Regions from separate parts of the Chitinimonas lacunae genome, predicted to be linked through region 3. Evidence: predicted binding sites of a transcription regulator. Region 3 holds the regulator's gene; each other region holds the start of a gene.

Region 1 (7,328 bases), 3.0 Mb from region 3:
GGATGAGTTTTCGCACCGACAGGCCGTTCTATCCCTACCGCGAACCCAAGGGAGCAGCCCCAACCGCTGTGGAGACCGAGTCGCGCTATCTGAATGTCTACCTGCTTACCCAAGGCAGGATGCAGGCAAGTCTTGGCGAGCAGGGCAAGGCACCCGGCCATATACTTTTTGCCAAGGCGCTCGATGCTGACTTCAGCGAGCAACTGTTGCATAGCGCGCTGGGCGACGCGACCCCGGCGGCGAACTCCTGGTGGGTGACGCAATTCGCCGATTATTCCTTGGCCCGACCGGGTGATGACGAGCTGTATTTCCACCTGGCTGCCGAGCAGAGTCCGGTCGGAGTGGCGACGGATTCGGATGACTCGAAGTGGCTATTGGCCTGCGCGGTGGTGGCAGTGGTCCTGCTCGGAGTCTTGGGGCTCTCCCGATATGGCGCCAAAGATCAGTCAACCTGATGCAGGGGGAGCAGGAGAGGCAGTGGCGGGAAGGTGTCTGCCTGTTCCGAACCGCTAAGCGGAGAGTGGTTGACCACTCTCCACTGTTACAGCGAGCGCTCAGGCCTTGCGCAGATAACACGCCTTCAGCATGAAGTTGCCAGCCTCCATGCGGCAATCCACCTCGTGGTCGCCGCCTGAGACCAGACGGATGCTTTTGACTTTGCTGCCTTGCTTCAGGGTGATCGAGCTGCCCTTGACCTTCAAATCCTTGATAAGCACCACTGCATCGCCATCCTGTAGCACATTGCCGTTGGCGTCCTTGACGACCGTGGCTGCTTCATCCGAAGCGACATCGGCCTGCATCGGCCATTCGTGACCGCAATCGGCGCAGATATAAAGCTCGCCATCGGGATAGGTATGTTCCTGCGTACATTGCGGACAGGCGGGAAGGGTGGTCATGGTCGGTTCCGATGGCTCAATGGAAAAAGGCCGGCGAGTATAGCCGCCGGCCGGGGTGGGGGCCATGAGGCAGGACAGGCTCAGATGGTCTTGGAATAGCGCTGCATCGGCTGCCCCAGACGCAGATAGCGGTCGAACACCATGGCGATATTGCGCACCAGCAGTCGGCCGCGTGGCAGTACCTGGAGCCGTTGTCGATCGAGGGTCAACAGGCCGTCGGCGGCCAGCGTGGCCAGCTTGTCGCATTCCCAGGCGAAATAGTCCGTAAAGCGGATATCCCAACGCTGTTCGATTGCCGCCAGATCGAGCGTGAACGCACACATCAACTGCTGGATCAGACTGCGGCGCAACTCATCGTCACGGCTGAGGGTGATGCCGCGCAGCAGCGGCAACTGACCGGCGTCGAGCAGGGCGTAGTAGTCCTCGGTGCCGCGCACGTTCTGGCTGTAGCTGTTACCGACCTTGCCGATGCCCGAGACGCCAAGCGCCAGCAGGTCGATATCGTCATGGGTCGAATAGCCCTGGAAGTTGCGGTGCAGCGTGCCGGCGCGCTGGGCGATGGCGAGTTCGTCGTCGGGCAGGGCGAAGTGGTCCATCCCGATATAGACATAACCCGCCTCGCTCAGTCGGCTGATGGCGAGACTCAGGATATCGAGCTTCTGATCGAGCGAGGGCAGCTCGTCTTCGTTGATCTGACGCTGGGTTTTGAACAGATGCGGCAAATGGGCGTAGTTGTAGATCGACAGCCGGTCGGGCCGCGCGGCGACCACCTTGTCGAGGGTGGCGCCAAAGCCTGGCAGCGTCTGGCGCGGCAGGCCGTAGATCAGATCGATCGAGACCGAGCGAAAGCCATGCTGGCGTGCCGCGTCGATCACCCGCAGCGTTTCCTCTTCACTCTGGAGGCGATTGACCGCCTGCTGCACGGCCGGGTCGAAGTCCTGCACGCCCAGGCTCATCCGGTTAAAGCCCAATTTCCCCAGCAAGGCCACCGTGGCCGGTTCGACCTTGCGCGGGTCGATCTCGATCGAATATTCCCCTTGATCGTCAGCCGCGAAATCGAAATGGCGCCGCAGTGCGTCGACCAGCCGCGTCAGTTGGGCGTCCGACAGGAAGGTCGGCGTCCCGCCGCCGAAATGCATCTGCTCGACCCGCGCTGCCGGCGAGAACAGGGGGGCCTGCAGCGCGATCTCGCGTTCGAGATAGTCGAGATAGACCTCGGCATGGGCCTTGTTCTTGGTGATGATCTTGTTGCAGCCGCAGTAGTAGCAGATGGTGTTGCAGAAGGGGATATGCACATAAAGCGACAGCGGCCGCCGTTCCGGGCCGCTGAACCGTTCCGTGGCGAGCCTGCGGTAGTCGGCTTCACCAAACTGGTCATGGAAACGGTCGGCAGTCGGGTAGGAGGTATAGCGCGGGCCATTGCCGGCCAGGCGCTCGATCAGGGCCTTGTCGAAGCTCAGGGCTTGCACGTCGACGTTGTCTTGGTGGGAGGGAAGCGTGCAGGGGGCGTTCATGCTGGCCGCCATCGGAAGAAGAAACGATACCCGCCAGTATGCAAGTGCTGTCGGCTGGGTGCGTTGACATCGATCAACGTTTGCCGAGCGCCGGCTCAAGTGAGGCTATACTGCGGCTCGCTCGAATTTTCTGACTGAAAACTGACAGAGACGATTTGATGAAGATGAAATATCTATTAAGTGCCCTGTTGCTGGCGGCAAGTGTCCCGGTCCTCGCCGACTGCAAGCAGCCGGTTCCGCTATCCGGTCTGATCACGGTTTCTTCGTGCGATCCCGCCAAGTCCGCCTGCCTCCCGGCTGGCCAGGCGATTGTCGAGTATGCGGACAAGGTGGCAGGCAATGACGATCCGACCCAGTTGAATATGGCCTTGCATGCCAATCCCTGGCGCTTCTACGACGGCGATATGCGCATCCAGACCGTTGCCGAACTGGCCCGCAAGGTCAAGGAAGTGATCGAGAAAGAGAAGAAGGTCGAGCGTATCGCGCTGGTGGCTTCCTGGACCGGCGTGGCGCCGGCGCCAGGTCGTAAACCGCTGGCGCAGCAGTTGGCCGAAGTGGTCGGCTTGCCGGTGGGGGGATTGCAGGGCTTTCTGTGGCTGACCCGCGATGGCTCGATCCGTACCACCCAGCAGGCCGCTACCGCGCTCAACGGGAATGTCTATCGCATCGCTGAGGGCGAAGAGGTCATGGTGTCGCTCGCCACCGGCTGGGCGATCTCTCAGGAAGCCGAATTCCTCACCCAGAACAACGCGGAAGGACTGTTCCATGTGGGCGTCGGGGCGGACATCCTGCTGCTCTGTCCCGAGCGGGCTTTGCAAGCCTTCGAGGCTGCGGCCAGGCTGTCGCATCCGATCGCGGCCTACAATGCGGCGCTGATCCGTCTCGACCGCAAGCAGAAAGGCGACCGCGAAGCTGCCCAGGCGCTGCTCAAGCAGGCGGCGGCAGCAGGTGACAAGCCGGCTCAGGTGGCCTTGCAGAAGCTGAGATCGAAGCAGCGCTGAGCATTCAGCCTTGTCAAGCCCCGCCAGGGTCTGTTGCGTGGCGGGGCTTGGCTATGGATCGATAGGATGTTTATTTTTCAATGAGAACGGCTGTGTATCTTGCGAATGTTTTGCAGGATATTTTCTATTATTCCGGCTTCCCATCAGCCCTTGCCTGCCAGTAGATCGGCAATACCCGACAGGCCCAGGCAAACATCAGCAGTAGCCACAGACCCGAGGCCAGATGGAGCCAGAGCGCCGGCAGGGCAAACAGGGCAGCGGCGACACGCAGCAGCGCCGCACCATGGAGACCCAGATAGATGGCCCAGTAGCGCTGATCGGCTTCCAGTGTCCGACCGCTGTGGCCAAGGCTGACCCGGGTGACGAAGCCCACCAGCATGGTGCTGCAAAACCCCATGCCCAGTGCGTGGGCGGGGGCGGCGCCGACCTGGACGCCCAGGGCGGACAGTCCCTGCAACAGCAGTGCCGGAGCGAGCCAGGCGAACGACAGATGCAGCATGGCGAGCAGCCGGTTGCCAAAGCTGGCGAACAGCCCCCAGCGCCAGCTTGCATGGCCAAGGCTAGCCGCCAGCACAAAGGCCAGCGTCGCTTCGAGCAGCGGCCAACCGACCAGCCCGGCCGGCACCAGCGCGACACTCAGCAGCAGCCAGCCATCGAGCAGCCAGTAGGGCCGCCATGGGGTGATCTGTGGCAGGACCGATTGGGTGAAGAAGGGAATCATCCGGTGCGACACGATCAGGAATACCGGCAGCAGGAAGGCCCACAGGCTGACCTGACGCGATTGCCACCAGAGCATGCCTTCGCCTGACCTCACCCATAACAGCGCCAGCATCAGGGCAATCGCCCCGGCCGCCATGGCCCAGAACAGGCGCATGGCATGGCGCTTGTCCTCGACCTGACTGCGCTGGATGCACTGTAGCCAGCGCAGCGTGGCGATGCTCCAGCCGATCTGCATCAATAACAGACCCGCCGCCGGCCAGCTGCCGCCCTGGGTGAAACCAGCCAGCGCCAGCAGCAGGCCGGCCAGATAGCCCAGCGCAATCGGCGGATGGCCACCGACCGGGGGGACGCTGAGCCAGCGCGGTCCGGCCGTAAAGATGAATCCGAGCATGAACAGGGGGAAGACGCCCAAAGGCATCAGTACCGCATGGATCAGCATGGCCGGATAGGCGCTGTTCTGCGGCACACCGAGGCGCACGGCCCACCACAGGGCCAGGCTCAGCAGCGCCAGCACGCCTGCGCTGAAATAAAGCCGGTGCGGCACCCGCAACAGCCTTTGCAGCGAGGAAACGGGACGGTCGGATTGGGGTTGGTCGAAGACGGTCAGGCTCATGACTTCACCTCGCGGCGGGCTTGCATATTGCGGCCGATCCGGCCCAAGGTGGCCCGATCGAGTCGGGAAGCCGCGCCGTACAACTCGCGCTCCTCACGTTCGGCATGGGCGGGATAGCGATTGGCAAACGATTCGAGTTCGGCCGGCCGCACGGGTTGGCCATGCTGCGCGACCGTCTCCAGCCACGGACGGATGGCACGCCACAAATCGCCCAGTTGTTCGTGTTCGGCTTCAAGCTCGGCGATGGCGCGGTCGAGCTGCGGGTCACCCAGCTGGCGCAAGGCCGGAAACAGGTCTTCCTCTTCGTCGGCATGGTGCAGGCCGGCGGCGACATCGAAATAACGCAGGATATTTCTCGCTGCGACACTGGCTTCCTCATCGAGGCCGCGTTCGGCCAGGTGCCGGTCGAGCCGCAGACTCAGGGCGGCAAAGCGCCGAACCTTGTCGTGGCAGGCCATCAACAGCGCGATCGGGTCGTCAAAGCCTGGCGCGGCACTACTTCCTATCGTCAACATGGCCAGTCCGTATCGATCAAAGTGAACAGGCTCTTATTCTCTACCTATCCCGTTGGGCGCGAACTGATCGGCATCAAGGGAAAGACGGGCGGTTGCCGCCCAGGCCGCCGGTCAGCGTGTCGATAGCCGTCGGTCTGGTGCAGGAATACCGCGGCCAGTCTGTACTATGCTCACCTCAATCGCAGCCGGGCGAAGCCACCTGCCGCTTCACCCTCGCCGTCACAGGCTGCGCTGACACATAACATTCCCTTCTCAGCCGATTGGCAATCCTGATATCGATAAAGTCGCAGATGGTAGGCGTAATTAATAAAAAACTGCTTGTTTTGTGCAAGATATACCTATGAAAAATGGAGAAATTGTTGATTTATGACAATTTCTCCTGTCTCTCGCCCGGCATCGGACCGGGCGGTTCCAGCCTGAAGCGTCACCTGAGTAATTGGCCGAGAGTCGAGCCGGCCAGGGTTTCCAGCCGGAGTTTCTGAGCGAGGCGACAAACGATGAGCGAATGGCATGAACTCTATCTGCTGGGGCAGCGTCAGCTGATCGGCCGACCGGGCTGCCGCACGGCCCAGGCCGCCTGGCTGGCCGACTGTCTGCGCCGTAATGCGGCTTGCGAATATCTGCGCGGCCATGGGCTCGATGGCTCGGGCGCGCTGGCCAGTTTTCGCTCCAGGCTGCCGCTGGTCGATTACGACACGCTGCGACCCTGGATAGACCGGGTCACGGCCGGCGAAGCCGATGTGCTGTTTGCGGGGCGAGCGGTGGCTTGCGAATCGACCGGTGGCAGCGGGGGCGGCGCCAAGCTGATTCCCTACAGCGCCCATTCGCTGGCCGATTTTCGCCGGGCGCTGCTCGGTTGGCTGGCTGACGTGATCCGCAGCTACAACATCGGCACCGGCCACGCCTACTGGGCGATCAGCCCGGCCACCCGCTCCCTGCCTGAGCCGGCACCGCAGGTGCCCTATGGTCTGTCGGACGCCGACTATCTCGGCCCCGAAGCGCTGCCGCTGTTTGCCCGGCTGTCGGCGGTCGATCTGGCCGTGGCGGGTTGTCGTGAACTCGGTGCGTGGCAACTGGCCACCTTGCGCGATCTGCTGACCTGCCACGATCTGTCGCTGGTATCGGTATGGAGTCCCACCTTTTTTCTGTCGCTGCTCGAAGCGATTCCCGACCAGGCCGAGGCACTGCGCGAACTGCTCGGGCGCGGCGGGACGCTCGGGACACGCGAAGTCATGCCCGATCCGGCCGCGCTTGAGCGGCTGGACGAGTATCTGCGCAAGGACGACCCGGCCATCCTGTGGCCCGGTCTCAAACTGATCAGTTGCTGGGCCGACGGTGCGTCCCGGCCGTATTTCGCCCGTCTGCGCCGGCTGTTTCCTTCGGTCACGCTGCAACCCAAGGGGCTGCTGTCGACCGAGGCGGTGGTCAGCATTCCCGATTCATCGACCGGCCAGGCCTTGCTGTCGCAGGACAGCGGATTTTTCGAATTTCTCGACGAGGGCGGCGAGCCCTTGTTAGCCGATGAGATCGTGATCAGCGGCCGCTACGAAGTGGTGATCACGACGGCAGGCGGCCTCTACCGCTACCGCACCGGCGATATCGTCACCTGTACCGGCCACGGCCCGGGCGGACAGCCGGCTTTGCGCTTTGTCGGGCGCGGCAATCTGAGCAGCGATCTGGTGGGCGAGAAGCTGACCGATGAATTCGTCCAGCGGGCGCTGGCCGATCTGGCCGGTTTCCGGGCACTGGTGGCCGACGCGGCGAGCCGGCGTTATGTGCTGGTGTTCGACAGCGATGCCGATGAGGCGACCGGCGCGGCAGATCGGGTCGAATCGCGGCTGATGCGCAACCCGCAATACGCCTATGCCCGGGCGCTGGGCCAGTTGCAGCCCCTGGCAGCGCGGCGGGTGCGGCAGGCGCAGCATCGCTATATCGCCCGCATGCTGACCCAGGGCCGCCGCCTGGGCGATATCAAGATGCCCGGATTGCTGACCGCACCCGAATGGCTCGATATTTTTGCGGCCTAAGCCGCGTCCGGAGGCAGATGGTGTTCACATAGCACGATGGAT
Region 2 (7,328 bases), 3.9 Mb from region 3:
AGTCACATACCGTCGGCACAGTCATGGACCGGGGTCTTCAGTCGCTGCGCGAAGGCCGCGAGGCCATGCAGGAATTGGTGGAAGTGCTGGAGCGGGCAGCCGGCGCAGTGGTCAAGTCGAGTGAAGGCACGCAGTTGATCGCTGTGTCGGTGCGGGAGCAGAGCAGCGCCAACGAGGAGATTGCCCGTAATGTCGAGCGTATTGCCCGGATGATCGACGAAAACGATATTGCCACCCGCGAAGTGGCGCTGGCAGCGGCCAATCTGTCAGGATTGTCCGAGCGACTGTCGGCGTTGACGGCGCGTTTTGTCTATTGAAGTGCTGGCCTGGCTAGGGAAATCGATTGTTGGGTCGGACGGTTGCGCTGGAAATGTATGCCGGATACTGACACTAAAGCCCTTATTCATGTTGATGAGGACGGTTCGGGCTTTACAGCTGGCCTGCCGTGAGCGATAGGGATCGGCCTGTCCGCTGGCAGACCCGGCGGAAAGGCCGCTTGGTCTTCTTCTTGAATTTTCAAGTGCTTGCTGTCGACTGGCGGCGCTATCTCACTGAAAACAAAAGATTTACCTGACGTTGCCCGGCAAATCTGCGAAAATGCGCGATTCCTTCCCGTCGATTGCGCCGTCCATGTCCGTGAGTCTGCCCGCTGCTAAGCCTATCCAGAGTTACCGACCCTTCTGGGGAACGCATGGCCGTACCGCCCCCTTCCTGCCGATGAGCCGGGCCGAGATGGATGAGCTGGGTTGGGAAGAATGCGACATCATCCTGGTCACAGGCGACGCCTATATCGACCACCCGAGTTTCGGTATGGCCCTGATCGGCCGCCTGCTCGAAGCGCAAGGCTTCCGGGTCGGCATCATCAGCCAGCCTGACTGGCAATCGGCCGAACCGTTCCGTGCCCTGGGCCGGCCGCGCCTGTTCTTTGGCATCACTGCCGGCAATATGGACTCGATGATCAACCGCTACACGGCCGACCGCAAACCACGCTCGGACGATGCCTATACCCCGCATGGTGCGGCAGGCAAGCGGCCTGATCGGGCGGTCACCATCTATTCGCAGCGCTGCCGTGAAGCCTATCCCGGCGTGCAGATCATGATCGGCGGCATCGAAGCCAGTCTGCGCCGGATTGCCCAATACGATTACTGGAGCGACAAGGTGCGCCAATCGGCGCTGGTCTATGCCAAGGCCGATATTCTGCTGTTCGGCAATGCCGAACGTGCCCTGGTCGAGATCGCCCACCGCGCCGCTGCCGGTGAAAAACTCAATCAGATCCGCGATGTGCGCGGCACCGCCTTTCTGGCGCCACAAGGCTGGCGGCCCGATGCCGAATGGCGGGAAGAGGATTCGAGCACTGTCGATCTGCCCGGTCGGGTCGATCCGCATCCCGACCCCTATGCCATGGAGCCGGAGCAGCCCAAGACCGCTGCGGCAGAAGCAGGTGCGCCGCAGCCGATCCGCTTGGTGAGCAAGGCCGAGCGGCTGGCTGCCAAGCTGGCCCAGCGCAGCAAGACCGTGGTGCGGATTCCCTCCTATGAGGCGGTGGCGTTCGATCCGGTGCTCTATGCCCACGCCAGCCGCGTGCTCCACCTCGAATCGAACCCCGGCAATGCCCGCGCCATGGTGCAGACCCACGGTGAGCGCGATGTCTGGCTCAATCCGCCGCCGATTCCGCTGTCGACCGAGGAAATGGATTTCGTCTACGGGCTCCATTACGCCCGCAATCCGCATCCGGCCTATCAGGGGGCCCGGATTCCGGCCTGGGAGATGATCCGGTTCTCGATCAATATCATGCGCGGCTGCTTCGGCGGCTGTACCTTCTGTTCGATCACCGAACACGAAGGCCGCATCATCCAGAGCCGCTCGGAAGGCTCGATCCTGCGCGAGATCGAGGAGATCCGCGACAAGACCGAAGGCTTTACCGGCCATATCACCGATCTGGGCGGCCCGACCGCCAATATGTACCGGCTGGCCTGCAAAGACCCGAAGATCGAATCGGCCTGTCGCCGTCTGTCCTGTGTTTACCCGGGTATCTGCGAAAACCTCAATACCGACCATGCGCCGCTGGTCCAACTCTACCGCAAGGCGCGGGCGATTCCGGGCGTGAAGAAGATCACCATCGGTTCGGGCCTGCGCTACGACATCGCGGTGCGCTCGCCCGAATACATCAAGGAGCTGGTGACGCACCATGTCAGCGGCTACCTCAAGATCGCCCCCGAGCATACCGAGGACGGACCACTGTCGAAGATGATGAAGCCCGGCATCGGGGCTTTCGAGCGCTTCAAGGAGCTGTTCGAGCGGTTCTCCAAACAGGCGGGCAAGCAGCAGTATCTGATTCCTTACTTTATCGCCGCCCACCCGGGCACGGCCGACGAGGACATGCTCAACCTCGCGCTATGGCTGAAGGAAAACAATTTCAAGCCAGACCAGGTGCAGGCGTTTACCCCGACACCGATGGCGCTGGCCACCACCATGTGGCATACCCGGCGCAATCCGCTCAAAAAACTCGGCCGCAGCTCGGAAAAGGTCGATGTGATCCGTGATGCACAGCGGCGCAAGCTGCACAAGGCGTTCTTGCGCTATCACGATCCGGTCAACTGGCCCTTGCTGCGTGAAGCCCTGCTGCGGATGGGCCGGGCCGATCTGATCGGCAATGGCCCGCAGCATCTGATCCCGGCCCAGCAGCCCGGTGAGCGGCTGGTTTCCGCGCCGCGTGAGCAGGGCGCAGGCGGACGTGGCCACGACCGGCCGCGCAGCGCGCCGCCCAAACGGCCCAATCTCGGCCAGGGGCGTGGTAAGCAGACCGGCAAGTCCTCGCGCGGCCGCTAGGTGCGTAAACACTTTTCCTTTTTCGTCGAGGCGGGCTGTGGCCCGCTTCGTTGTCCCTTTTCAATTTCCCGGACCCGTCTATGGCGCTTAAAGCCACGATTCACAAAGCCGAACTGTCGATCAGCGATATGGACCGAGGCTATTACGCCAGCCATAGTCTGACGCTGGCCCAGCATCCTTCCGAAACCATCGAGCGGCTGATGCTGCGGTTGGCGGTATTTGCCCTCAATGCCGACGAGCGGCTGAGCTTTACCCGCGATATCTGCGCCGATGATGAGCCGGCCTTATGGCGCAAGAACTATGGCGATGAGGTGGAGCTGTGGATCGATCTGGGCGAGCCCGACGAGCGTCGTCTGCGCCAAGCCTGCGGCCGCTCGCCCGAGGTGCGGCTCTATAGCTATGGTGGTCGGGCCGCTGATGTGTGGTGGAGCGGCATTCAAGGCAAACTCAGCCGGCTCAACAATCTGAGCATCTTCAGCATTGCCCCGGCAACGCTGGCTGAGCTGGCTGCGCTCAACCAGCGCAGTATGCAGTTGCAGGTGACGATCCAGGATGGGCAGATGTGGCTGTCAGATGGCACGACCACGGTGCTGCTCGAAGCGACCGTGCTGAAAGCGGCGCAATAGGAACAACCCGATGGAAAACGATTTCGAGTCGCGCCTGACCGAGTTGGAAATCCGCCTGGCCCTCCAGGACAACCTGGTCGATGAGCTGAACCGCGTCATTGCGCTCCAGCAACAGCAGATCGATCGCCTACAGGCGGAGTTGCGTTCGCTGCACCAGCATGTCCGCACGCTGGAACCTGCCGGGCGCGGTTCACCTGAGCAGGAAATTCCGCCACATTACTAAGTGCACTAGATATTAAAATAATGTGCAAAATATCTGCAAGGATTGATGCTTAATGAGTCAATATTTGAAAAATAAATGACTTGTTTCTTTGCAGGCCTCCCCCTCTGCCACCACACCCGGCCGGGCTCCTTATCGCTGTTTCGTTCAGCAACAACGGCCGTCTCCTCCACCTCTTCGCGCGCATCAGTCGCAACGCGGCGTCATGCCCTGGCCAATTTCCGCACCCAGGTCGAATTTGAGGCAAGGGCAGGTGATGGGCTGGTCAGAAGGGCTTCAGGGACGTCGTGTTTCTTCGGGCTCGTTGTGTCTCCAGACTCGGCGGCTGTTTCCTGCCAAAAGTCCGTTTACACAAAACTCAGTACACGCCCCTGACGCAGCGGCATTGGAGTCGTCTCAATCCTGCCTAAGCAGTCCTGCCTTGACTCAGGTCAACAGCCGTTTCTCACGGATGAGCTTCAATAGCGCCGAGGATTTTTCCCTCGGCAATAAAGGAAATCAGATGATGAGGACAACGATGCTCAAACGCGCCGCAACGGCCCTGACCCTGCTTGGCATGACGGCGCTGCCGCTGGTGGCCCAGGCCGATGAACCGTGGCTTGTGCGCGTGCGTGCCGTCAACCTCGACAGCGCTAACAAAGATTCGACCGGGCTTGGTCTGTCGATCAACGACAAGGTGATTCCCGAAGTCGATATTTCGTATTTCTTTACTCCGCAACTGGCGGCCGAGCTGGTGCTGACCTATCCGCAAAAGCACAAGGTCCGTTCCTATGGCGTTGAAATCGGCTCGCTCAAGCATCTGCCGCCGACGCTGATGCTCCAATATCACTTCACCAATGCCAGCGCCTTCAAGCCCTATCTCGGCGCCGGGGTCAACTACACCCGCTTCTCCAGCGTCCATTTCCACCCGGCCGTTGCCGCAGTGCTGCAACCGAGCGTGGACAAAAACAGCTTCGGCCTGGCCGCCCAGGCCGGTTTTGACTATCAGATCAACAAGAATCTGCTGCTGAACGTCGATCTGAAAAAGGTACAGATTCGCACCGATGTGAAATCGTTTGGTCGCAAGGCTGGCGAATTCCGGGTTGATCCGTGGTTGTTGGGCGTCGGTCTTGGCTGGCGTTTCTGAGAAAGCCCGATCCCGTCCAGACAAGATAGCGCAGATGGGATGATGGCCTGGCGTGCAAGGCCGGAAAGGTCGGAACTGGCCTGCACGCCAACGGTGCAAACACTTTCCGCCAGCTACTTCTCCTCGCGCTGCGACAACCAGTCGAGCGCGCCCAGCCCCGCCATGCGACCGCTGGCAAAGCAGGCCGTCAGCAGATAACCGCCCGTTGGCGCTTCCCAGTCGAGCATTTCTCCGGCGCAGAATACGCCGGGCATCGTTTTCAGCATCAAGTGGCTGTCGAGCGCTTCGAAGCGGACGCCTCCGGCGCTGCTGATCGCTTCATCGATCGGTCGTGGTGCGTGCAGGGTTAGCGGTAGCGCCTTGATGGCAGCAGCTAGACGCTTGGAGTCGTTGAAGGCTTCCTTGTCGAGGCACTCGCGCAGGAGACCGGCTTTGACACCGGTGAGGCCAAGCCGGCTTTGCAGATGGCTGGACCACGAGCGCGAGCCGCGCGGGTGGCTCACCTCGGCGTAAACCTTTTCCGCTGTGCGATCGGGCAGCAGGTCAAGCAGCAAGGTGGCGCTGCCTTGTTGCGTAATCGCTTTACGCAGTCGGGCTGAAAAGGCATAGATCAGGCTGCCTTCCACCCCGCTGGCGCTCACCACGAACTCACCCCGGCGCCGTTCGCCGGCGAATTCCACCGCCACGGTCTTGAGCGGCGCGCCGGCATGGCGTGCGCGGAAATGCTCGCTCCAGCCGATATCAAAGCCGCAGTTGGCCGGTTCAAGCTCGGCGATATCGACCCCATGCGGTCGCAACAGCGCTACCCAGGCGCCATCCGAACCTAGCCGCGACCAACTGGCCCCGCCCAGTGCGAGAATCAGTGCATCGGCCTCAAGGCTGTGTTCGCCATCGGGTCCGGCAAAGCGCAGCCGACCGGCTTCGTCCCAGCCCAGCCAGCGCTGACGCACATGGCATTGCACCCCGGCCTCGCGCAGCCGGTGCAGCCAGGCGCGCAGCAGTGGTGCAGCTTTCATATCGGTCGGGAAGACCCGGCCGGAGCTGCCGACAAAGGTGTCGATGCCAAGGCCATGTATCCAGTAGCGCAACTGTTCCGGACCCAAGCCATCGAGCCATGGCGCGATCTGTTCGGCCCGCTCGGCATAGCGGCTGAGAAAGGGGGCGAGCGGTTCGGAGTGGGTGATATTCATGCCTCCCACGCCCGCCAACAGGAATTTGCGGCCCAGCGAGGGCATCGCATCGAAAAGGTCGATCTGCAAGCCGTGACCGGCCAGGGTCTCGGCTGCCATCAGCCCGGCCGGGCCGCCGCCGACAATGACGACCCGGCGTGGCCGGTCAGAAAGGGAAGGGCGCATGCGTAGAGGCGAAAAGCGGAAAAGGGCGCCATTCTAGCCGCGCTGGCCATGATTGGGCGTGCCCGGCTGGCGGATGGGTGTCCAAGGGTTTGTGCGGTAGGAAGTGGTGGCGTCCTGTTTGGCTATTTTTGCCTGGTGGAGACTATGACTCTTGCAACGAGTTTTCCTTATTTTTTCCTCGGGAAGAGGTTTCCACTTCAGCCACTGGCGGCTCGAAGGCGACCGGATGGATGACCTTGGTAATCGGCGCGTCTTCTTCCTCGACATGCCAGTTGGCCCATAACCGTCCTTGCGTGTCGGGTTCGATGGCCAGCCAGTTGCGCTGTCCGATCAGATATTTGCGCCGACCGGCGATGGGAAGCATTGCAGCGGTAATGCCGCGGTCGATCTTTTCGATATGGCTGGCATTGGTTTCGAGCAGATAGCGCACCAGTGCAGGCGGCCCCGGGTGGACGACGCCCGAGGAGATCAGTTGATTGATCACCGCCGCATTGCCGACCGGGCCATGGCGGGTCGATTCGACGGCACAGGCAGCGCCGACATGGACATCACCCGACAGCAGCGTGACGCGGCAGCGTTTGGCGATGGCGAAATCGAGCAGGCGGTGGATCAGCCGCAGTCTTTCCTGTAGATGGGGCACGCTGCGCCAATGGTCGCGCAGATCGTCTTCGAGTTCCTGCTGGCCCGGCAGTGCTTCGAGCAGTTGTTCGAGCATGGCCAGATCGAGATAGGCCACCGGCACGCTCGACATCACCAGCAGATGCTGCTGCGGCGGCAGCCGGTCGAGCCAGTCGAACATCGCCTGCCACGACTGCGCCGATACAACCCGGTCTGGCGAGCGCTCGGAGCGCAGATCGAGTACCCACAGCGCCAGCTCGCCCAACTGGCTGAAGCCGAGATTGAAGGTCGTCTGGCCAGGGATGGCAGCCGGGTGTTTCTCGCGCAGGCCAAGTTGGAGCTGGAATATCCGGAAATAGTCGCGGGCCATCTCGAACAGCCCCTGAAATACCGGCGACTGATGCAGCTCAAGCGGGTAAGAGCCCCAGCCGTCGAAGATATCGTGGTCGTCCCACATCATCACGGTGGGAATCGAGCCCAGCGTCACCTGCGGTTCGGCCTGGGTCCAGCGCTTCAGGTAGACCTCGCAGAAGAACAGATCGGCCTGCTGCTGC
Region 3 (7,328 bases):
AATGGCGTAATGCCGGCACTCTGCCCTCGGCGCTCACCTCGGTCAACCGGGTGGGCGCTGCTCCGGGCGCCATTGGCCGTCTTCCCACTCAACCCAGCGCACATCGCCGCACAAGGTGCCGCAACCACGGCTACGCGCCGATTTGGCGGTGGTCAGCCGGGCGCGACCACGGGCGATCCACGGTTGCAGCAGCAACAAGGCGCCGTCCATGGTGGTGCCAATCAAGCGGGCGACTTCAGACAGCGGCAAGCGACGCTCGCGCTCCAGGGTATTACGGACTTTGTTCAGTATCATCTTCCACGACTCCTGTAGAAATTATCGCGATTCAGTAGTTGAACTCGCTACGCCAGCGAAGTTCAGCAAAAAATATTGTTGCAATGACATATCAAAAACCAATAGCAAAGACAGCGAGTGCTCGAACCTGTCCCGGTCGATGCCACCCGCCTGTTGCCCGAAACCGGGCCAATGGCCGCCACAGCCTGTGGTCGGGCTGGCGCATCAGTGCGCCAGACCACCTTTTCCTGCCGATTACCGCTTATTCAACGGATGCGTCCTCTCCCGATGACCCGGCTGCCCAGGCATCGCGGATGGGGAACGGAGAAGGAACGCGGGGAAATCCCGCCTGACGACGGTCGCCGCAGCCGGTCGAACCGGCACGTCTGGGGAAACACTGTTTTTTCAAAACAAATCAAGACTTAGCGTCCGATCCCGGCGAAGACCGGCGCGATTATTTCCAATGATTGGGGAAAATACTACTAGGGCTTACCCGCAGCCTGATCAAGCTCACGCAGATGGGCGAGCTTCTCGGCAATTCGGATCTCCAGGCCACGCGCGACCGGACGATACCACGTCGGCTCGGCCATGCCTTGCGGCAGGTAATTTTCACCAGCCACATAGCCCTCGGGTTCGTCATGGGCATAACGGTATTCGCGGCCATAACCAAGCTCCTTCATCAGCCTGGTCGGCGCATTGCGCAGATGGACGGGCACCTCGCGCGACTTGTCCTGCCGCACGAAGGCCATCGCCTCCTTGAAGGCCAGATAGCCCGCATTGCTCTTGGGCGCCACGGCCAGATAGATCACCGCCTGCGCCAGGGCCAATTCGCCTTCGGGCGAACCCAGCCGCTCGTAGGTGGCGGCGGCATCGTTGGCGATCTGGAGCGCCTTGGGGTCGGCCAGCCCCACATCCTCCCAGGCCATCCGCACGATCCGACGCGAGAGATAGGCGGCATCGGCGCCGCCGTCGAGCATCCGGCACAGCCAATACAGCGCGGCGTCCGGATGTGAACCGCGTACCGATTTATGCAAGGCCGAAATCTGGTCGTAGAACTGATCACCGCCCTTGTCGAAGCGTCGGGCATTGAGCGCCAGGGCGCCGCGCAGAAAGGCGGCATCGATCTGGCGCAGGCCCGAGGAGCCGGCCGCCGTATCGACCTGCTCAAGCAGATTCAGCAAACGGCGGGCGTCGCCATCGGCATAGGCGACCAGCATATCCACCGCCTCGGGCGTGAAGTCGAGCTGGGCCAGTGTCAGTCTGTGCGCCCGGGCAAACAGCTCGCGCAGTTCCGCCTCGTCGAGCGCGCGCAGCACATAGACCTGGGCCCGCGACAACAGTGCCGAATTGACCTCGAACGACGGGTTCTCGGTGGTCGCACCGATGAACGTCACCAGCCCCGATTCGACAAACGGCAACAGCGCATCCTGCTGCGATTTGTTGAAGCGGTGGATTTCATCGACAAACAGAATGGTCGGGCGACCTTGTGCCAGATGCAGCTCCGCCTGCTCCATCGCCGCCCGGATATCCTTGACGCCCGACAGCACCGCCGACAGGGCAATGAATTCGCAACCAAAGGCGCTGGCAGTCAGCCGGGCCAGCGTGGTCTTGCCCACGCCAGGTGGCCCCCACAGGATCATCGAATGCGGCCGGCCCGCGTCGAACGCCAGCCGCAAAGGCTTGCCCGGTCCGAGCAGATGGCGCTGGCCGATCACCTCATCGAGCCGGGTCGGCCGCAACGCTTCGGCCAGCGGTGCACGGGGGGAATGCGAAAACAGATCGGCAGTCATGGCGGCCCGGCGCGAACGCCGCTCCTCTACTGCTGGTCGGCCGACACCACATCGGCGTCGGGCGGCGGGGCGAAATTGAACTGGGTGGGATCGAGCCGGGGATTGCGCACCACCTTGTCGAAGCGGATACGGGTGGTCTGGCCGAAATTGTCGTTCAGCTCCATCTGCACCAGTTGGTTATCGCGAAAGCCCATCCGCACTTTTTCAAAGGTGTTGTCGCGCGAACGCGGACTCGCTTCGACCCATTCCAACCCATCACGGCCCGCCTGCTCGCTCAGGCGATAGGCACGCTCGAGGTCGTTGCTGCCGGCCAGCAGCGCTGCCGGACTCGAACCGAGTGCCTGATCGAGCCGCTTGACCGTGACCTGGTTGAGGTCGGGGTCGTAGATCCAGACCTTCTTGCCATCGCCCACCACCCGCTGGTCGTAGGGCTGCTGATAGCGCCAGTTGAATTTGCCCGGCCGCTGGATCGCCACCACGCCGCTGGCCGTCTGCGGCTTCTTGCCGCCCGGTTGGCTCACCGTCTGGCTGAATTCGGCCTGGAAGGCCTGGGTGGTATCGACAAAGACCTTGAGCTGAGCCAGACCGCCCGCCTGGGCTGCGGCACCAGCCAGCAACAATAGGGCGGCGCGTAAAGCAACTTTTTGCATGTTTTTTTCCACAAGAAAAACATTGCAAGACTAAGTCTTGCATCTGTCTTTTTGGAATTGGCAGATTATTGACCTTGCAAGCTGGCGCAACCGCCCAGCAGGTTTTTGAGTCCGACCGGGTCGAGCAGTTCGACATACTTGTTCTGTACCTTGAGCAAGCCGTCTGCCTGGAACTTGGAAAAAGCCCGGCTGACCGTTTCGAGCTTGAGGCCAAGATAGCTGCCGATCTCCTCGCGGGTCATGCGCAGATGGAAACCGGTGGAGGAAAAGCCGCGCGCGGCAAGCCGCTGCGACAGATTGAGCAGGAATACCGCCAAGCGCTCCTCGGCCCGCATATTGCCAAGCAGCAGCATCACGCCTTGGTCGCGCACGATTTCTCGGCTCATCAATTTATAGAAATGGCGGGTCAGGGCGGGAATATCGCGAGCCAGGCTTTCGAGCCGGGCAAACGGCAGCTCGCAGACTTCGCAGTCTTCCAGCGCCACGGCATCGCAGCCGTGACGCTCGACACCGATCGCATCGAGCCCGATCAGCTCGCCTGACATATGAAAGCCTGTGACCTGCTCACGGCCGTCTTCGGCGCTGACACAGGTCTTGAAGAAACCGGTGCGTACCGCATAGATCGAGCGGAACGAGTCGCCGGCACGAAATAGGGTCGCGCCGCGTTTGACGGGAATACGTTGGTGGATGGTGCGGTCGAGGGCGTCCATTTCCTCGGCCGTCAGGCCAAGCGGGAGACACAGTTCACGCAGACTGCAATTGGAGCACACGGCCTTGAGCTGCGGTAAGGCGAAGACTTCTTTGATTTCCTGTACCGGTCTTGGCTGCGACGGCATCGGTAGCCCCTTGCGCTTGATCGAGGTCAAAGTGGGAATTTTGCCCGCTATTTACACTACGAACAACCTAACCCCGGTATCGCGCCATGGCCATCTCCGCTTTCCCTCTGCCGCAAGATGTAGCCTTCGATGCCGAGCTGGTTCGGCGCTATGGCGGGGCTGGGCCGCGTTACAGTTCCTACCCGAGCATTGATCGCCTCAATGAATCCTTCGATGCAGACAGCTATGCCCAGGCTCTGGCCAGCCGTCGTCTCGGTTGGGTGAGACCGCTCAGTCTGTATGTCCATCTGCCCTTCTGTTCGAGCGACTGCTACTTCTGTGCCTGCAACAAGGTCGTCACCACCGACCACTCGCGCGCCGACCTCTATCTCGACCATCTGGCGCTGGAAATCTCCCAGCAGGCCCACCTGCTCGACCAGCACAGCACGATAGACCAGCTTCATCTGGGTGGCGGCACGCCCAATTTCTTTGCGCCGCACCAGCTCAAGCGGCTGATGCAGATGCTGGAGCGCCATTTCAACCGTCAGCCCGATAGTGAATGCTCGATCGAGATCGATCCGCGCGGACTCGCGCCCGATACCCTGGCCCAGTTGGCCGTGCTGGGCTTCAACCGGATCAGCCTGGGCGTGCAGGACCTCGACCAATCGGTACAGCAAGCCATCAACCGGGTGCAGTCGGCCGAACAGACCGAAGCGGCGATCATGGCAGGTCGGCGCTTTGGCTTTCTGTCGATCAATATCGACCTGATCTACGGCCTGCCACGCCAGTGTGCCAAGGGCTTTGCCACCACCCTGGCCACGGTGCGGCGCTGGCGTCCCGACCGGATTGCACTGTACGACTATGCCCATCTGCCCGAACGCTTCAAGCCGCAACGCCTGATCAACCCGACCGAGCTGCCGCCGCCGGCGCTGCGGTTCGAACTATTGCAGGAAGCGGTCAGCACCCTGCTCGAAGCCGGCTATCTCTACCTTGGCATGGATCATTTCGCCCTGCCTGACGATGAACTGGCGGTAGCGCTGCGCCAAGGTCGCTTGCAGCGCAATTTCCAGGGCTATTCCACCCATGCCGACAGCGATCTGATCGGCCTGGGCGTCTCGGCCATCAGCAAGATCGGCCCGCATTACAGCCAGAACCAGCGCGAACTCAACGAATATTACGATACCCTGCGCCGGGGCCACCTGCCGATCGCCCGTGGCCTGACGCTCAATGCTGACGATCTGGTGCGGCGGGCGGTGATCCAGGCGCTGCTATGCCAGTCTGAACTGGCATTTGAACCGATCGAGACCGCCTATCTGATCGACTTCCGCCACTACTTCGCGCGTGAATGGCCACGGCTCGAACAACTCGCCACCGATGGCCTGATCGAGCTGGAAACCGACGGCATCGTTATCACGCCGCGCGGCCGCCTGCTGGCACGGGCAGTCGCCTTGACCTTTGACCGCTATCTGAGCGAGGCACGCGATATGGCGCGGTTCTCGCGCATTATCTAGCGGCCTGGTTCTCAACCGCCCCACTGCGACAGATGAAAGCGATGTAGAGGCTTCTCGCCCTTCTGTCAGACAGAGGTGGCCTGAGCACTTCCCTCCCGCCTGGCCTCAGCCGATACCATCGCGCCGTCTCCTCCGACCAGCCCAGTAGGATGACGCCCCAGGGGGGCTTTGCTAAGCTCTCTCGATGTTCGATTCCTCATTTCTAGCCAATCTGGCTGGCTGGTGGTTGGCCGGTTTGATGGGCGGCGTGCATTGCCTTGGCATGTGCGGCGGTTTGAGCGCTGCCATCGCCTTGCAACTGCCGGCGGACCGGCCGCGCTGGCCCTTGTTGCTGACCACCCAGCTTGGCCGCATCGGCAGCTACTGCCTGATCGGTGCCTTGATGGGCGGCGTGGCCGGTGTCATTGCCTGGCTGCCCTATGCAGTCTGGGTCCAGCATGGGCTGTATCTGGTCTCCTTGCTGCTGATGATGGCGCTGGGACTGTATCTCGGTGGCTGGGCGGCATGGCTGACCCGGATCGAGCGGCTGGGCGGCGGCTTATGGCGTCATCTGCAACCGCGTCTACAGCGGCTGTTGCCGATTCGCGGTCCAGGTGGCGCACTCGCTGCCGGTGCACTATGGGGCTGGCTGCCCTGCGGACTGGTCTACACCGCCGCACTGGGCGCGCTCGCAGCGGGTTCAGCGGAACGCGGTGCCGCCACTATGCTGGCTTTCGGGCTGGGCACCCTGCCCAATCTGCTGGCCATGGGACTGGCGGCCGAGCGCCTGGGCCGTTGGCGCCAGCATGGCCGGGTGCGCCAGATCATGGGAGGTCTGCTATTCGTTTGGGCCGCTTGGGAACTGTTACGCTGGCTCAGCAACCAAGCACGATGACCACCCGTCCCTTCGACACCCTGGAGCAATACCGCGTCGAGATCCAGTTCGCGCTACAGCAGGCTGCCCGCCGCGTCGACTGGTTCGATATCGATCTGTCAGCCGCCGGCGCCGCCGAGCGCGCCAGTGCCGATGCCCTGAAACGGATGCTGGCCGGTTCGCGGCTCGCCAGAGTCCGCCTGCTGTTGCATGACGACAACTATTTTCATCGCCACTGTCCCCGGCTCGCTTCGCTCCTGGCGGTGTATGGCCATGCGTTTGAAGTCCGGCTGATCGACGACAGCCACAAGACCGAACGGGAAAACTGGTTGCTGGCCGATGGCCTGCTGGTGCGGCGCTACCACGCCGACGCCATGCGGGGCGAAGCGACCAGCGAGGGCCGCACCATTGCTGGCTGCCGTCAGCGCTTCGAGTCGATGTGGGAAATTGCCGTACCGCCCAGTGAGGGGCGACGGCTGTTTATCTGACAATTTCCTTTCATCGCGCCAACCCTGGGTTTTTCTGGACAAATACAGCAAAAAACCCATCAAAAACAACAAATTAGCATCAAACCCCGATGCGAGCCCCTGCACGCCCTATTCCCAGCCGCCAAAAAGCTGTTAGAATCTTCTAGTCGGTCGTCTTTGATGCGTCAAAGGTTTAATTTAAAGCCCTCGATCAACGGTCGATTGCTTTGCGTACTTGTGTTCTGAACTATCACTGTCAAAGGTAAAAAATGAAACAATCTCTGCTCGTTGCTGCCCTGCTGGCCGTTGCCCTGACCGCTTGCTCCAAGAACGAACCCGCTCCGGAAGCCACCCCGGCCCCGGCTCCGACCGAAGCTCCGGCTGCCCCGGCTGCTCCGGCTGACGCTGCTGCCCCCGCCGCTGCCCCGGCTGCTCCGGCTGACGCCGCCGCTCCGGCTGCTGCCCCGGCCGCTCCGGCTGACGCTGCCGCTCCGGCTGCCCCGGCTCCGGCCCCGGCTGAAGCTCCGAAGCAGTAATTCGCTTCTTAGCGCCGTGCAGAAAGAACCGACCTACGGGTCGGTTTTTTCTTGCCTGCGCGCGGCGGAAACGAAAAACCCGCGTCCGATCAAGGCGCGGGTTCTGCATCAGGGCGGATGATCCGCCTGGATTTCTGTTTATTTAGTTTTTAACTCCATCTATCCTCCCCTATAGCACCCTCTTGGCTTGTTATTTTTCATTGCCAGTGCTTGCCTGACTATTTGACCTTATTGCTGTACATGAAGCTCTCAAGCTGGGTTTCCGCCAGATTGAACCAGGCGTGCTCAAGCGAGCGGAATTTCTTCCACTCGGTGTAGATCTTCTTGAAGGCCGGATTCTTGGCCGCCTCTTCCTCATAAATCGCAAACGCTGCCGTCTGGCCAGCCTTGAGCAGATCGGTCGGATAGCGCAGCAACTTCACCTGATTTTGCA
Region 4 (7,328 bases), 990 kb from region 3:
GGCGCGCAACCGCTATATCCAGTCGGTCCAGGCCTACAACACCACGGTCCGCAGCTTTCCCACCAATCTGACGGCCAAGATGTTCGGCTTCAGCACCAAACCCAATTTCACTGTCGATGAAAAAGCCGTCAGCACGCCGCCCAAGGTCGATTTCGGCAGCGCGCCAAAGCCGCCGGGAGTGGCGCAATGAACGAGCGGCTGGCCTTCTGGCCATGGTTGGCGGCCTTGCTGCTCAGCCTGACCGTGCTGTGTCAGGCGGCCGTCCCGGTGCCACCGCTTACCGCCCGTATCACCGATCAGACCGCCACCTTAAGCGCAGCACAACGCGAGACGCTCGACAGCAAGCTCGCAGCCTTCGAAGCGCGCAAGGGCAGCCAGATCGCCGTGCTGCTGGTCCCGAGCACCGGGGAGGAATCGATCGAGCAATACGGCATCCGGGTGGCCGAGCAATGGAAACTCGGCCGCGACCAAATCGATGACGGCGCCTTGCTGCTGATCGCCAAAAACGACCGCGCCTTACGGATCGAAGTCGGCTATGGGCTCGAAGGTGCCCTGACCGATGCCACCAGCAAGCGGATCATCAGCGACCTCATCACCCCCCACTTCCAACGCGGCGACTTCTACGGTGGGATCGAGGCGGGCATCGACGCGATGATCAAGGTCATCGACGGCGAAGCACTGCCTCCATCAAAGCGGCAGGCGTCTGGTCGAGAACGCGAAAGCGGCGGATTGGACCGGCTGCTGCCGCTGTTGATGATCGCTGTGGTGGCCGGGGCGGTACTGCGCTCGCTATTGGGCCGTCTGCCGGCGGCACTGCTGAGTGCAGGCGGAGCCGGGGCGCTAGTCTGGTTTGGCGCGGGGGCGCCATTTTTGGCCGTCGGGGCGGGATTGGTAGTGTTTTTTCTGACGCTGCTCGGGCTCGGTAGCGCTATCGGCTTTATGGGCTGGCACAGCGGCGGCGGTGGTGGAGGCGGTTTTCACGGTGGTGGCGGCGATTTCGGCGGCGGTGGTGCCTCGGGAAGATGGTGACAATGGCCATGACGCGCGTATTCAAACATCTCTGTACCGGCTGGGTGCAACGACGCCGGACCTTCCCGCCAAAGGTGCTCGCCGCCATCGAGGAGAGCGTGGCCCGCAGCGAACGCAGCCATGGCGGCCAGATCTGCGTGGCGATCGAGGATTGCCTGTCGCCTTGGCAACTGATACGCGGCTTGTCGGCCCGACAGCGGGCGGTCGAGGTGTTTTCCCAACTGCGGGTATGGGATACGGCCGGCAACAACGGGGTCCTGCTCTATCTGCTGCTGGCCGATCATGCCGTCGAAATCGTGGCCGACCGGGCAGTCGTGGCCGAGGTCGGCACCACGGCGCTCGATGCCGTCTGCCATGAGCTGGAGGCGGCATTCCGTCGTGGAGACTACCGGAACGGCATCCTCCACAGCATCGAACAGATCGGCCGATTACTGGGCGACCATTTCCCGCCGCAGCCGGGTGCCAATGAAGTGGCGGATAAACCGGTGTTGCTTTGAATAGTGGGGAGAAGAAAAGGAAAATTTCAGGAAGACTATCTGCAATATCCATGGCCGCAAATAGATAAAAAGTATCTATTTACGCCTCCGTCCGCAATACTTTCCAAAATTTCCCACACTCGGCTGCCCTGGGCCGGATGCCCAAGGCATCCAGCTCCAGCGGCTTATTGCCATTCGTCTTCAGCGCGGCGAGACATTGGTCGCAAAGCGGTGTCAGGCACCATGGTTGACTACCACTTAATGCGATACCAGCAAGGGCAGCGTCATATGGCGCAGCACAGTACGGCTGGCGCCGCCGAGAATCTGCTCGCGCATGCGCGAATGACCGTATAGCCCCATCACGATCAGGTCGTCCTCGGCGATATTGGCCACATCCAGAAGCACTTCCCCAGCATCGCGACCAGAGGATTTCTGCGTTCTGACCTCTACCTTGGCGCCATGGCGGGCGAGATACAGCGCAATATCGGCGCCCGGTTGCTGGCCGTGGTCATCGCCGCTGTTTTCCGGGTCGGCCGTCAGCACCGTGGTCCGCTCGGCGCCCTGCAACAGTGGCAGCGCATCGGTAATCGCCCGGGTGGCTTCGTTGCTGGTATTCCAGCCCACCAGTATCCGACGGCCGATACGCGAAAATTCGCCCCGGTAGGGCACGATCAAGGCCGGCCGGCAACTGGCACACACCACGTCTTCAGGAAAACTGGCGGGCAGGCCGTCGATCTGGATATCCGGGTTGGCCTGCCCCAGCACTACCAGATCGTGATAACGGGCGTGCTGACAGGTGGTATGGATGGGCATCCCGACATGCTCACGCCATTCAAGCCGCTGAGGATCGAAACCGGCCGTCTCACGCTCGAAGGTCTCGCGAGCCGCCTTGGCCGCGCGACGCCGCTCCGCCAGCAGCACCTCGTACAAGCTCGCCTGGCTCACATCAGCCACCGGATCGGAAAACGTCGGCGCCAACGCCACGAATAGCCCGGTAATACGAGCATCAAACCGCTCTGCCAGCTCCACCGCCAAGCGCAGCCGGACGGCGGAACGTGGATCGCTATCGACATGAACAAGCAAACTCTTGTAGTGCATGGTCGCCTCCTCAGCTCTTGGAAATAGAAAAGGTTTATACGCGCAGACAGCCAGCGCTTATTGACCTCGATCAAGTCCGGCCCGGCTTTTCAAGACTGCACAGAAAAACGGTAAATGCTTGCGCTAGCACAAGGTGCTGGCACAAAGCGGCGGAGTACGGTCGGATATTGCCTTTATCCCTTCAGGAGTCCGGCCATGTCTCCGACCCTGCCCAAACCTAGCGTGCCCGCTCCATGGCCGCTTCAGCCTTATGTTTCACCATCGTGTATTTCACTACCCCAGGCGAAAAACCCTCCAGGGTCAGCACCACTTCATAGCCCAGCGAACGGTAGAGCGAGGGGACTTGGAAGCTGAAGGTTTCCAGATAAAAGGTGGTACAGCCACGCGCCTCAGCCCTTTGCTCGAACGCCTGCACCAGCCGCGCACCGATGCCCTGGCGCCGCAGGGCCGGATCGACCCATAACTGCAACAGCTCGCAGCAACGCCCCCAGGTCCGCCCGACCGCCCCGCCCAATACCGTGCCATCCGAGCTGCGGGCAAAGCTCGACAAGGACTGGACCTCATGGAGCGGCGCCGCCTTGTCGTTCGACACTCCCAGCCCTTCATCCACGATCTTGCCGGCCTCGGCAGGCACTTCGTCGTGGACCGACCAGACGATTTCCGAATTCATCCTTACCTCCTCTTATTGGTTTCTGCTTCGATAGGGCATCCGACTCCCGTTCCACCCAGAGTCCATCAGCCGCCAAGCCGCATCACACGCTATTGAGTGTCCCCCCTGGATCTAGCTCTCCAGGCCATATTGAATGACAGAACTCGACTTGCCCCACGTTATGGACTTTGGCAGTCAGGACACCATTTGCAACGAAATTCATCGGCACTGTTCGCCTTCTACACTGCGCAGCCAATCGCGTGGCGACAGGCCGGTCCGGGCAGCAAAGACCCGGGATAGGGCGGAAGGGGTGGCATAGCCCAATTCGTCCGCCAACAGCTTGACCGGTCGACCTTCGCGCAAACCGTTCTGCGCCAAGGCAACTCGCCAGTCCGCCAGATAGGCTGCCGGCCCCTGCCCTACCTGCGCTTTGAAGGCGATGGCGAAGGCGGTACGCGACATGCCGGCGCAGCGCGCCATCCGGTCGAGCGTCCACGATTCGCCAGGCGATTCGTGGATGGCAGTGAGCGCCCGCGCCAGTTTCGGGTCGGACAGACCGGCAATCAGACCAGGCTTCAACCCAGCCGTCTCGCCATGATCGAGCAGCCAGCGCAGCAGTTGGATCAGCACCACCTCAAACAGCCGGTCTGCCAGCAGACGCTGGCCACAGCGAACCCGGTCGGTCTCGGCAAACAGCAGCATCAGTGCCGGTTCCAGTCCTTCGACGGCATCGAGCGGCAGGGCCAGCAGTGGCGGCAGGGCGCTGGCGAGCGGATTGGCCGCCCCGCCTTCGAACTCGACCGCTGCACAGGTGAAATCCGGCCCTTCGCGCGGTGGATTATGGAAGTAATGACTCAGTGGCAAGGGGTAGAACAGCAAGCTGGGCTGATCGATATGCAGCCGCTCGGGCACGCCGGGGTGTGGCGGGTGACTGACCGTCAGCTCACCACGGCGCAGAACATGGAGATAACCGTGACCGGTCGCCGCATCGAAATGCTGGACGCCACACAGCATCCCGTTATGAAACAGCCTGGCCCGCACACGCAGGCGTTCGAGCAGGCCCGATAGACGGTCAAGTGCAGGAACAAGGGTCATCTGAACGATTAGGTATCAATTCTGTACTGAATGAACCCAATCGTACCGAAGCACGCGGCACACTGCCAAGCATTCGGATCAGCGGTCGATCAGGCCACATCGCTTCGAGAGGCGGTCGCAGATCGCGCCCTGATGTCCGTCTTCTTCCCGTTCGACCTTCACAGAAAGGAATGCCCCATGTCCCGCGTCAACACCAACCCCAGCATCGTTCCAGCCGCCAGCCAAGTGATTCTGGAACAGATTCAGCGTACCCTCGGCACACTTCCCAATATGTTCAAGGCCGTCGCCAACTCGCCCGCCGCCCTGCAAAGCATGTGGGGCGCATTCGGTGCCCTCGGTGGCGGCACGCTGGGCGCCCGCCTGGGCGAGCAGATCGCCGTGGCCATCGCCAACCGTAACCGCTGTGATTACTGTCTGGCTGCCCACACCGTTCTCGGCCAGAAAGCCGGCGCCAGTGCCGAGGACATGGCAGCCGCCCAGACCGGCCGCTCCACCGACCCGAAAACCGCCGCAGCGCTGACCTTTGCCCTCAAGGTCGTCAGCGATCGTGCCCAGATCAGCGAAGCCGATATTGCCGCCCTGCGGGCCGTCGGTTTCGGCGATGAGCAGATCGTCGAAATCATGGCCCATGTGGCGCTCAACCTCTTCACCAACTACGTCAATGTTGCATTCGACGTCCCGGTGGATTTCCCGCGCGTCGCCCTGACGGCCTGATGCCGATTCGCTTTCCCTACGGCGTCCAGACCCGTTTCCAAGGGAACAGCAGCCATGACCCGTCATACGGTTTACGGGTCTGACGCCGTCTCCAAAGCCAATAGGGATTGGCCCACCTTATCGCGGCGGCGACCCCGCCGCCTTTTGCAGGAGCAGATCATGTCTTTAGCCCCTGAACTTGCTGTAAGCGAATGGCTCAACACCGACGCGCCGTTGCGGCTGGCCGAGCTGCGTGGCCGGGTGGTGGTGATCCATGCTTTCCAGATGCTCTGCCCCGGTTGCGTCGCCTATGGTATTCCGCAGGCCGAACGGATCGCCCAGACCTTTGCCGGCCAGGAGGTGGTGGTGCTGGGCCTTCATACCGTATTCGAGCACCACGCCGCGATGAATCCGGCTACGCTGCGTGCCTTCGTGCACGAGTACCGTCTGACCATCCCCATCGGTATCGACCAACCGTCACCCGACCGCACCACCCCGCTCACCATGGCGGCCCTGCGGCTGCGCGGTACGCCCAGCCTGGTGCTGATCGACCGTCAGGGGCATATCCGGCAGCAATTCTTCGGTCGGGTGGAGGATATGCACCTCGGGGCTTCGATTGCCCTGTTGCTGGCAGAAGCGGGCCTGCCAGACGCAGTGGAGACGAATGGTCCGGCCGCCGGGACTTGTGATGCAGAGGCTTGTGCTTTGGCTTAGCAGGATTGCTTGGACAGGATGATCCAACAGCCGGCAGCGATGGCCTCGTTGCTGGCTCGTCCTTGATGACTGGTTGGTGGGAGGGGAGATTTTCAGCAGGAAATCTGTAAGATCAGTCACTTCCTAATTTTTGTTATTTTTTAATAAACCGAGAACTGTTCTTGCGAATAAATTTCCTAATTCTTTACTTTTATTCCATCCGCGAGATAACGGCAGATATTGCGGCTTGGATCAGGCCACAAACCGTCGTTCCGGTCGCCGCAGTCACAATCGCTCAGGCGAGCGGAGACGATGGTGCGTCACACCGCGTTGCAGCTGACGCACCGTATGATTGGGCGGGCTTGGCCGTTCTCTCCGGAGAGAGAGGCAATCAGACGTTACCGCCGTAAGCCCGCACAAAGTCGATCAGCCCGCGCCGGTAGCCGGCGCCGACTGCGACGAAACTCCACTCCCCGACATCGTTTTTTCTGACCGAACCGAATTGCAGTGCGGTTTCCGTGCTGAATTCCTGTTCGAGCTTGTACTGGCCGATCACCGCCCCCTGCTCAAGGTCATAGAGGCGGATGGCGCTATTACGCACCTGCCCGAAATTCTGCCGCCGGTCGGCGGCATCATGGATCGTCACCACAAAGGACAATTCATCGGCCTGCGGCGGCAGCGCGGCCAGGTCGATGGTGATGCTTTCATCGTCCCCTTCGGCCTGTCCCGTGCGGTTGTCGCCGGAATGGCTGACCGAGCCGTCCGGGGTTTGCAGATTGTTGTAGAACACGAAATGTTCATCGCTGAGCAGCTTGCCCTGCCCCAGCACGAATACCGACGCATCGATATCGAAATCAGGCCCGCTGCCATAGGCATTGGCATCCCAGCTTAGGCCCACCTTGATCTTGGTCAGGCCAGGATGGTTCTTGGCCAGATTGATGCGACCGCCTTTTTCCAAATGGATCATAAGTTTTCCTTTTCCGAAGGACGGAAGATTCATCGATTCAGCAAATCAACCGCTGCCGCGCCGAACAGCCAGACAACGATTGGCCGAGCAGACCGGTCCGCCCGCTCCGGCCGAACTGTAAGGCTGTCGGGCGTGATGCTCAATCGCTTGCTGGGTTTGGCTGCCCTGCGCCATGGCAGAGACAAGGGAAAAGTGGAGAAGCCAAGGCAAGCAGGCAAATGTCTTTAGCTCTAAGAGACTTCGTTGCTTGCTTCGGATCGGACAGACAAGCGCTGTAAACGGTGGACAGTCACTTACCCCCCGCACACAAGCCCACTCTGAACCACAGCTCCTTGCGCGCCAGCGGGGTTTCTGGTGGCAGGATCGGGTTGACCAGCTCGATAAGCGTGCGACGTTCCAGTTTTGCCTGAGTGATCAATTGGCCATAGTGCTGACAGAACAGCCTATCAAAACTGCCGTCGGCAATCGCCTGCTCCAGGCCGGTGCGTAAGGTCTCAGCCAGTGCCGTATCGCGCTTGTTGACGAAGAAATAGAAGGTCGTGGGGTAGCGGATCAGCAGATTCTGGTCAATCACCACCCCATCTTTACGATACTGCTCTGCTTCTGCCCAAATCTCGACAATCGAACG

Evidence for each region. Region 3 encodes FNR, which switches genes on or off when oxygen is low (the NO sensors DNR and NnrR bind a similar motif). Its sites were predicted from a motif close to TTGATNNNNATCAA; they were not measured.
Region 1: a site for FNR is predicted at 2,474-2,487, ahead of hemN (oxygen-independent coproporphyrinogen III oxidase). Genes of this name have one in related genera too.
Region 2: a site for FNR is predicted at 4,097-4,110, ahead of ACFOW7_RS03005 (OmpW/AlkL family protein). Genes of this name have one in related genera too.
Region 4: a site for FNR is predicted at 2,664-2,677, ahead of ACFOW7_RS15190 (universal stress protein). Genes of this name have one in related genera too.

Annotation. Positions count from the first base shown of each region.
Region 1 covers NZ_JBHSBU010000001.1:1,567,097-1,574,424, reverse strand. Annotated here, with positions in the region: partial or broken gene ACFOW7_RS06585 (DUF2330 domain-containing protein) at 1-455, shown strand, start outside; gene ACFOW7_RS06580 (zinc ribbon domain-containing protein YjdM) at 555-896, opposite strand; gene hemN (oxygen-independent coproporphyrinogen III oxidase) at 977-2,410, opposite strand; gene ACFOW7_RS06570 (hypothetical protein) at 2,575-3,411, shown strand; gene ACFOW7_RS06565 (NnrS family protein) at 3,539-4,744, opposite strand; gene ACFOW7_RS06560 (hemerythrin domain-containing protein) at 4,741-5,259, opposite strand; gene ACFOW7_RS06555 (GH3 family domain-containing protein) at 5,757-7,286, shown strand.
Region 2 covers NZ_JBHSBU010000001.1:662,876-670,203, forward strand. Annotated here, with positions in the region: gene ACFOW7_RS02985 (methyl-accepting chemotaxis protein) at 1-317, shown strand, start outside; gene ACFOW7_RS02990 (YgiQ family radical SAM protein) at 631-2,829, shown strand; gene ACFOW7_RS02995 (YaeQ family protein) at 2,910-3,455, shown strand; gene ACFOW7_RS03000 (SlyX family protein) at 3,466-3,678, shown strand; gene ACFOW7_RS03005 (OmpW/AlkL family protein) at 4,178-4,801, shown strand; gene ACFOW7_RS03010 (TIGR03862 family flavoprotein) at 4,915-6,156, opposite strand; gene ACFOW7_RS03015 (alkaline phosphatase D family protein) at 6,299-7,328, opposite strand, start outside.
Region 3 covers NZ_JBHSBU010000001.1:4,521,891-4,529,218, reverse strand. Annotated here, with positions in the region: gene ACFOW7_RS19400 (FeoC-like transcriptional regulator) at 43-294, opposite strand; gene ACFOW7_RS19395 (replication-associated recombination protein A) at 756-2,063, opposite strand; gene lolA (outer membrane lipoprotein chaperone LolA) at 2,090-2,713, opposite strand; gene fnr (fumarate/nitrate reduction transcriptional regulator Fnr) at 2,779-3,549, opposite strand; gene hemN (oxygen-independent coproporphyrinogen III oxidase) at 3,636-5,039, shown strand; gene ACFOW7_RS19375 (sulfite exporter TauE/SafE family protein) at 5,224-5,913, shown strand; gene ACFOW7_RS19370 (DUF7931 domain-containing protein) at 5,910-6,380, shown strand; gene ACFOW7_RS19365 (hypothetical protein) at 6,629-6,895, shown strand; gene ACFOW7_RS19360 (TRAP transporter substrate-binding protein) at 7,114-7,328, opposite strand, start outside.
Region 4 covers NZ_JBHSBU010000001.1:3,535,742-3,543,069, reverse strand. Annotated here, with positions in the region: gene ACFOW7_RS15205 (LemA family protein) at 1-190, shown strand, start outside; gene ACFOW7_RS15200 (TPM domain-containing protein) at 187-1,029, shown strand; gene ACFOW7_RS15195 (TPM domain-containing protein) at 1,038-1,526, shown strand; gene ACFOW7_RS15190 (universal stress protein) at 1,764-2,603, opposite strand; gene ACFOW7_RS15185 (GNAT family N-acetyltransferase) at 2,821-3,273, opposite strand; gene ACFOW7_RS15180 (AraC family transcriptional regulator) at 3,472-4,347, opposite strand; gene ACFOW7_RS15175 (carboxymuconolactone decarboxylase family protein) at 4,525-5,061, shown strand; gene ACFOW7_RS15170 (peroxiredoxin family protein) at 5,221-5,754, shown strand; gene ACFOW7_RS15165 (TerD family protein) at 6,125-6,700, opposite strand; gene ACFOW7_RS15160 (substrate-binding periplasmic protein) at 6,990-7,328, opposite strand, start outside.